Regions from separate parts of the Fructilactobacillus sp. YLN 2412 genome, predicted to be linked through region 1. Evidence: a T-box and tRNA genes for the amino acid it is inferred to sense, from the RefSeq annotation. Region 1 holds a T-box; the other holds one or more tRNA genes.
What was found. A T-box is a leader RNA that pairs with one kind of tRNA and senses whether it is charged. The one in region 1 lies ahead of AC0GLR_RS04315 (valine--tRNA ligase), so its partner is inferred to be a tRNA-Val.
Positions count from the first base shown of each region.

Region 2: it has a tRNA-Val gene. The T-box ahead of AC0GLR_RS04315 (valine--tRNA ligase) is inferred to sense a tRNA for this amino acid. The anticodon was not compared.

Region 1 is NZ_CM183165.1:868,092-871,474, forward strand. It holds gene AC0GLR_RS04315 (valine--tRNA ligase) at 1-1,762, opposite strand, end outside; T-box leader at 1,809-2,013, opposite strand; gene tpx (thiol peroxidase) at 2,052-2,549, opposite strand; gene thiI (tRNA uracil 4-sulfurtransferase ThiI) at 2,564-3,383, opposite strand, start outside.
Region 2 is NZ_CM183165.1:475,877-479,259, reverse strand. It holds gene AC0GLR_RS02280 (hypothetical protein) at 1-20, shown strand, start outside; tRNA gene AC0GLR_RS02275 (tRNA-Asp) at 170-243, opposite strand; tRNA gene AC0GLR_RS02270 (tRNA-Met) at 248-321, opposite strand; tRNA gene AC0GLR_RS02265 (tRNA-Glu) at 341-413, opposite strand; tRNA gene AC0GLR_RS02260 (tRNA-Ser) at 423-511, opposite strand; tRNA gene AC0GLR_RS02255 (tRNA-Ile) at 516-590, opposite strand; tRNA gene AC0GLR_RS02250 (tRNA-Gly) at 598-668, opposite strand; tRNA gene AC0GLR_RS02245 (tRNA-Phe) at 693-765, opposite strand; tRNA gene AC0GLR_RS02240 (tRNA-Asp) at 775-848, opposite strand; tRNA gene AC0GLR_RS02235 (tRNA-Met) at 853-926, opposite strand; tRNA gene AC0GLR_RS02230 (tRNA-Ser) at 934-1,023, opposite strand; tRNA gene AC0GLR_RS02225 (tRNA-Ile) at 1,094-1,168, opposite strand; tRNA gene AC0GLR_RS02220 (tRNA-Met) at 1,178-1,251, opposite strand; tRNA gene AC0GLR_RS02215 (tRNA-Pro) at 1,274-1,347, opposite strand; tRNA gene AC0GLR_RS02210 (tRNA-Arg) at 1,355-1,428, opposite strand; tRNA gene AC0GLR_RS02205 (tRNA-Leu) at 1,434-1,519, opposite strand; tRNA gene AC0GLR_RS02200 (tRNA-Gly) at 1,535-1,606, opposite strand; tRNA gene AC0GLR_RS02195 (tRNA-Thr) at 1,611-1,684, opposite strand; tRNA gene AC0GLR_RS02190 (tRNA-Lys) at 1,707-1,779, opposite strand; tRNA gene AC0GLR_RS02185 (tRNA-Val) at 1,782-1,854, opposite strand; rRNA gene rrf (5S ribosomal RNA) at 1,862-1,978, opposite strand; rRNA gene AC0GLR_RS02175 (23S ribosomal RNA) at 2,074-3,383, opposite strand, start outside.

The DNA of each region.
Region 1 (3,383 bases):
GACTAGCATTCCAAATCTTATTTACAAATTTCCAGGAAGAATCCATCTTGTCATAACTAAACCGTTCATCTTGACCAGGTGTAGTTCCAGTAGAAAGTGACCAACGTAATGCATCAGCACCATATTTCTCAATCACATCCATCGGATCAATCCCGTTCCCAAGCGATTTACTCATTTTACGTCCTTGTTCGTCACGAATCAGACCATGTAATAAGACATTCTTAAATGGACGACGACCAGTAAAATGTAAACTTTGGAAAATCATACGAGAAATCCAGAAAAACACTAAATCATATCCGGTTACCATGGTTGAAGTTGGAAAATAACGTTTAAAATCTTCAGAATTTGTATCTGGCCAACCCATAGTAGTAAAAGGCCATAATCCGGATGAAAACCAAGTATCTAACACATCTGGATCTTGTTCCCAATTTTCGAGATCTTTGGGGGCAGTTTCTCCAACATAAATTTCACCGGTCTTTTTATTATACCAGGCTGGGATACGATGTCCCCACCATAATTGCCGGGAAATAACCCAATCATGAACATCTTCCATCCATTGGTCAAAAGTATGTTCAAACCGTTCTGGAACAAAGTTAACAGCATCATCAGTTTTTTGATTTTCCATTGCTTTTTTAGCTAATGGTTTCATTTTTACGAACCATTGAGTAGACAGTCGAGCTTCAACTTGAACCCCAGTCCTTTCAGAATGACCAACTGCATGAACAATTGGATCAATCTTGATGATATCATCTGCTTGTTTTAAATCTTCAACCATTGCTTTTCGTGCATCGAATCGATCCATGCCTTCATACTTACCAGCATTTTCATTCATTGATGCATCTTCATTCATAGTATTAATTTCAGCTAAATCATGTCGCTTACCAACTTTAAAATCATTAGGATCATGTGCTGGAGTGATTTTAACCATTCCAGTTCCAAATTGTTGATCAACATAATGATCTGCAATGATTGGAATTTTACGATTAACTAACGGTACAATTACTTCTTTTCCCACTAATTCTTTATATCTTTCATCGCTTGGATTAACTGCTACTGCAGTATCACCAAACATTGTTTCTGGTCTGGTAGTAGCAATTTCAATGTAATTTTTACCATTAAATTTTGTATCATCAGCAAATTTATATTTAACATGATAAAAGGCACCTTTATCATCTTTATGCTCAACTTCAATATCAGAAAGTGCTGTTCGTGCTTGTGGATCCCAGTTAATAATATATTTTGCTCGATAAATTAAACCTTGATTATAAAGGTCAACGAAAACTTTTCGAACCGCCTTAGAAACGTTATCATCCAAAGTGAATGTTTCACGATCATAATCTAATGATAACCCTAATTTAGCCCATTGATTATGAATAGTATCAGCAAATTTATCTTTCCAATCCCAAACTTGCTGAATGAACTTTTCTCGTCCTAAATCATATCGAGAAATTCCTTTTTCACGCAACATTGATTCAACTTTTGCTTGTGTTGCAATCCCAGCATGATCCATACCAGGAAGCCATAAAGTATCATAGCCTTCCATTCTTTTTTGTCTAATCAACATGTCTTGTAAAGTAGTATTCCAAGCATGCCCAAGATGCAATTTACCAGTTACATTTGGGGGAGGCAATACAATCGAATAAGGTTGTGCTTTGTGATTGCCACTAGGTTTGAAAACTCCTTCATTTAGCCATTTTTGATACATTCCTTTTTCAACTTCTTGAGGGTTGAATTTTGTTGACATTTCAATATTTTCTTCCATTCGAGTCACCTCTATTTTCATTTAAACAAAAAGCATCCATCCTAATCAATAGGACGAATGCTCGCGGTACCACCTAATTTGGATTATTAAAATAATCCCAACTCAAAACAGATAACGGTTTGACCCGATCATAACTACTAAATTCATTATGACTGCTAACAAGTTACATTTTAAAAACAACTTAAGAAATTCTCACCAACATTCTCTCGCTTAAAAGTTAATTTATAAAACCTCTTGCTCAAAGCATTTAATTTAATCCAATAATACTTAATTTTGTTCTATTAGTCAACTACTCAAAGAATTCTTTTATTTTTTCAATAACTTCTTTATATTTTGGCTGTCTAGCAACTTGGGGAACAATTTGTTCGTAAACTATTTCCCCATCAGCATTAATTAAAAATACAGCACGTGCTAAATGTTTAATTTCTGGAATATACAATTTCATTGCTTTCCCAAATGAGCCATCAAAATCAGACATAACTTCAAGATTATCTACTCCCTTAGCTGCACACCAATTTTTTTGATTTTCCAAAGTATCATTTGAAATTGTTACAAATCTTACATTAGGAAACTCATCAGCTTTTTTGTTAAACTTTTTGGTTTCAAGACTACAAGTCTCAGTGTCTAAATTAGGGACTGAACATAATACCATTGGTTTTCCCAATAAATCTTTCGTATTTATTTTATTTCCAGCAGCGTTTTCGACCGTAAATTCAGGTAATGCCTCGCCAACTTCTGGTGGATTCCCCAATAATTTAACTTTTTTTAAAAACATTTTAACTTCCATGATTATCACCTTTCTTAAAGCAATTCTGCGAAAACATCTTCTTGAGAATTTAAATAATTATCATCAACATTGATTTTAGAAACTTTGATTCCATCTAAAGCCGCCTGCATAAGCCCTTCAACATCAATGTTTTTCTCATATTTTCGTGTTTTTTCTAAATCAGGTTTAGTTTTGGGAGACGGAGGCGTGAAGATTGTACAACAATCTTCAAATGGCATTATTGATAAGTCATACGTATCTATATCTCTGGCAACTTTAATAATCTCTGTTTTATCTAATGATAACAATGGTCTCAAAACTGGCATCGTAGTTACATCGTTAATTGCACGCATACTTTCCAAAGTTTGTGAGGCAACTTGTCCTAAAGATTCACCAGTAAAAACACCATTACAATGTCTTTCAATCGTGATTGCAACTGCCAACCGTAGCATCATTCTACGTTGGATCGTCATTAAATATCCTTCTGGAACCTTTTCTTTGATTTCTTCTTGAATTTTAGTAAATGGCACTTGAATAAAATCCAATGTACCACTAAAGGCAGTTAATTTTACTGTCAAATCTTTAGCCTTGGCCAACGCCTGTTCACTAGTATAGGGAGGACTGTAAAAATGAATCATATCAATTTTCACGCCACGTTTCATTGCCATATAAGCTGCTACTGGAGAATCAATCCCACCTGACAACATCATAGTAGCTCGTCCCCCAGTTCCAACTGGCAATCCCAGCGAGCCAGGAATTGTTTCACTTGATAAATAAATTCCCGTTAACCTAACATCAATTCGCAAATTAATATCAGGATGTTTCATTTCAACGTTAATTTTATCAATATTATCT
Region 2 (3,383 bases), 390 kb from region 1:
GAATAACACCAGATAATTAATTTCTAACATTAACTCAATAATATTTAAAAAACATAATTTTGGTTATTTATAAAATCAAAATTATGTTTTTTATTATTTTATATTAAAATAAAAAAACACTAAATTATTAATTTAGTGAATTAAATTCAATATTTCTATTATATTTTTACGGTCTGTACGAGACTCGAACTCGTGATCTCCTCCGTGACAGGGAGGCGTCTTAACCAACTGGACCAACAGACCAAAATTGCGGGGGCTGGATTTGAACCAACGACCTCCGGGTTATGAGCCCGACGAGCTGCCAGACTGCTCTACCCCGCGATAATTATAATATCATAGATGACCCGTACGGGATTCGAACCCATGTTACTGCCGTGAAAGGGCAGTGTCTTAAACCACTTGACCAACGGGTCATGAAAAAACGGAGAAGGAGAGATTCGAACTCTCGCGCCGCTTACGCGACCTACACCCTTAGCAGGGGCGCCTCTTCAGCCAACTTGAGTACTTCTCCAAAATGGGCCTAAGTGGACTCGAACCACCGACCTCACGCTTATCAGGCGTGCGCTCTAAACCAGCTGAGCTATAGGCCCATATAAAAGCGGGTGACGAGAATCGAACTCGCGACAATAGCTTGGAAGGCTATGGTTTTACCACTAAACTACACCCGCATAACATATTAAAAATAAAACAAGTGGCGCGGGACAGAATCGAACTGCCGACACACGGAGCTTCAATCCGTTGCTCTACCAACTGAGCTACCGAGCCATTTTAAAGCGGTCCGTACGAGACTCGAACTCGTGATCTCCTCCGTGACAGGGAGGCGTCTTAACCGACTGGACCAACGGACCAAAATTGCGGGGGCTGGATTTGAACCAACGACCTCCGGGTTATGGGCCCGACGAGCTGCCAGACTGCTCTACCCCGCGATAATAAAGGAGGATGAGAGATTCGAACTCTCGCGCGATTTGACTCGCCTGACGGTTTTCAAGACCGTTCCCTTCAGCCAGACTTGGGTAATCCTCCAATAGACAAATAATATTGTAACATATATATAAATAAAAAACAATGGCCGCTAAATAAAAAATTTAGCCTATGGATCTTGTAGGACTCGAACCTACGACCGGACGGTTATGAGCCGTCTGCTCTAAACCAACTGAGCTAAAGATCCAAGACCTAATCGCGGCAGAGGGGATCGAACCCCCGACCTCCCGGGTATGAACCGGACGCTCTAGCCAGCTGAGCTACACCGCGATTTATAGATAATAATATCTAATCGGGAAGACAGGATTCGAACCTGCGACCCCCTGGTCCCAAACCAGGTGCTCTACCAAGCTGAGCTACTTCCCGATGAAAATGCACCTAGTAGGAGTCGAACCTACAACCTTCTGATTCGTAGTCAGACACTCTATCCAATTGCGCTATAGGTGCATAAATGCCGAGGACCGGGATCGAACCGGTACGGTCATTACTGACCGCAGGATTTTAAGTCCTGTGCGTCTGCCAATTCCGCCACCCCGGCATAGAATTGACGCAAAGCGGAAGACGGGATTCGAACCCGCGACCTCCACCATGGCAAGGTGGCGTTCTACCACTGAACTACTTCCGCATAATGCCGACTAGAGGAGTCGAACCTCCGACCTCCTGTTTACAAGACAGGCGCTCTAGCCAACTGAGCTAAGTCGGCATTTGAATATTTATAAAACTAATGAGCCGTGGCAGGTTCGAACTGCCGACCCTCTGATTAAAAGTCAGATGCTCTACCGGCTGAGCTAACGGCTCAATGGAAGATACAGGGATCGAACCTGTGACCTCCTGCTTGTAAGGCAGATGCTCTCCCAGCTGAGCTAATCTTCCATCAATTGCGTGGCAACGTCCTATCCTCGCAGGGAGCGATCCCCCAACTACTTTTGGCGTGCTGAAGCTTAACTTCTGTGTTCGGCATGGGAACAGGTGTATCCTTCAGGCTATCGCCACCACACTTTACTTATGCTTCCATAAGCCTGAGCGAACTTCGTTCTCTCAAAACTAGATAATATCTTCTCTGTTCAACTTTGATTTAACCCTGTGTCTTCCTTGGTTAAGTCCTCGACTGATTAGTATTAGTCCGCTTCACATATCACTATGCTTCCACTTCTAACCTATCGACCTGATCATCTTTCAGGAGTCTTACTTCCATATAGGAATGGGAAATCTCATCTTGAGGCGAGTTTCACACTTAGATGCTTTCAGCGTTTATCTCATCCATACATAGCTACTCAGCAATGCGCCTGGCGGCGCAACTGATACACCAGCGGTATGTCCATCCCGGTCCTCTCGTACTAGGGACAGCTCCTCTCAAATTTCCTGCGCCCGCGACGGATAGGGACCGAACTGTCTCACGACGTTCTGAACCCAGCTCGCGTACCGCTTTAATGGGCGAACAGCCCAACCCTTGGGACCAACTACAGCCCCAGGATGCGATGAGCCGACATCGAGGTGCCAAACCTCCCCGTCGATGTGAACTCTTGGGGGAGATAAGCCTGTTATCCCCAGGGTAGCTTTTATCCGTTGAGCGATGGCCCTTCCATATGGTACCACCGGATCACTAAGTCCGACTTTCGTCCCTGCTCGACCTGTTTGTCTCACAGTCAAGCTTGCTTTTGCCTTTACACTTTACAAATGATTTCCAACCATTCTAAGCAAACCTTTGAGCGCCTCCGTTACTATTTAGGAGGCGACCGCCCCAGTCAAACTGCCAACCAGACACTGTCTCCGAGCACGTTAAGTGCTCAGGGTTAGAGTGTTCACATAGCAAGGGTAGTATCCCACTGACGCCTCCACCGAAACTAGCGTTCCGGCTTCTATGGCTCCTACCTATCCTGTACAAGCTATGTAAACACCCAATATCAAGCTACAGTAAAGCTCCATGGGGTCTTTCCGTCCTGTCGCGGGTAACCTGCTTCTTCACAGGTATCTTAATTTCACCGAGTCTCTCGTTGAGACAGTACTCAAATCGTTACGCCTTTCGTGCGGGTCGGAACTTACCCGACAAGGAATTTCGCTACCTTAGGACCGTTATAGTTACGGCCGCCGTTTACTGGGGCTTCATTTCGAGGCTTTGCCGAAGCTAACCTTTCCACTTAACCTTCCAGCACCGGGCAGGCGTCAGCCCATATACTTCATCTTACGATTTTGCATAAACCTGTGTTTTTGATAAACAGTCGTTTGAGTCTTTTCACTGCGGCTGGCCGTGAGGCCAGCACCCCTTCTTCCGAAGTTACGGGGTCATTTTGCCGAGTTCCTTAACGAGAGTTCTCTCGCTCACCTGAGGATACTCTCCTCGACTACCTGTGTCGGTTTGCGGTACGGGTAATTAATTACTAACTAGAAGCTTTTCTCGGCAG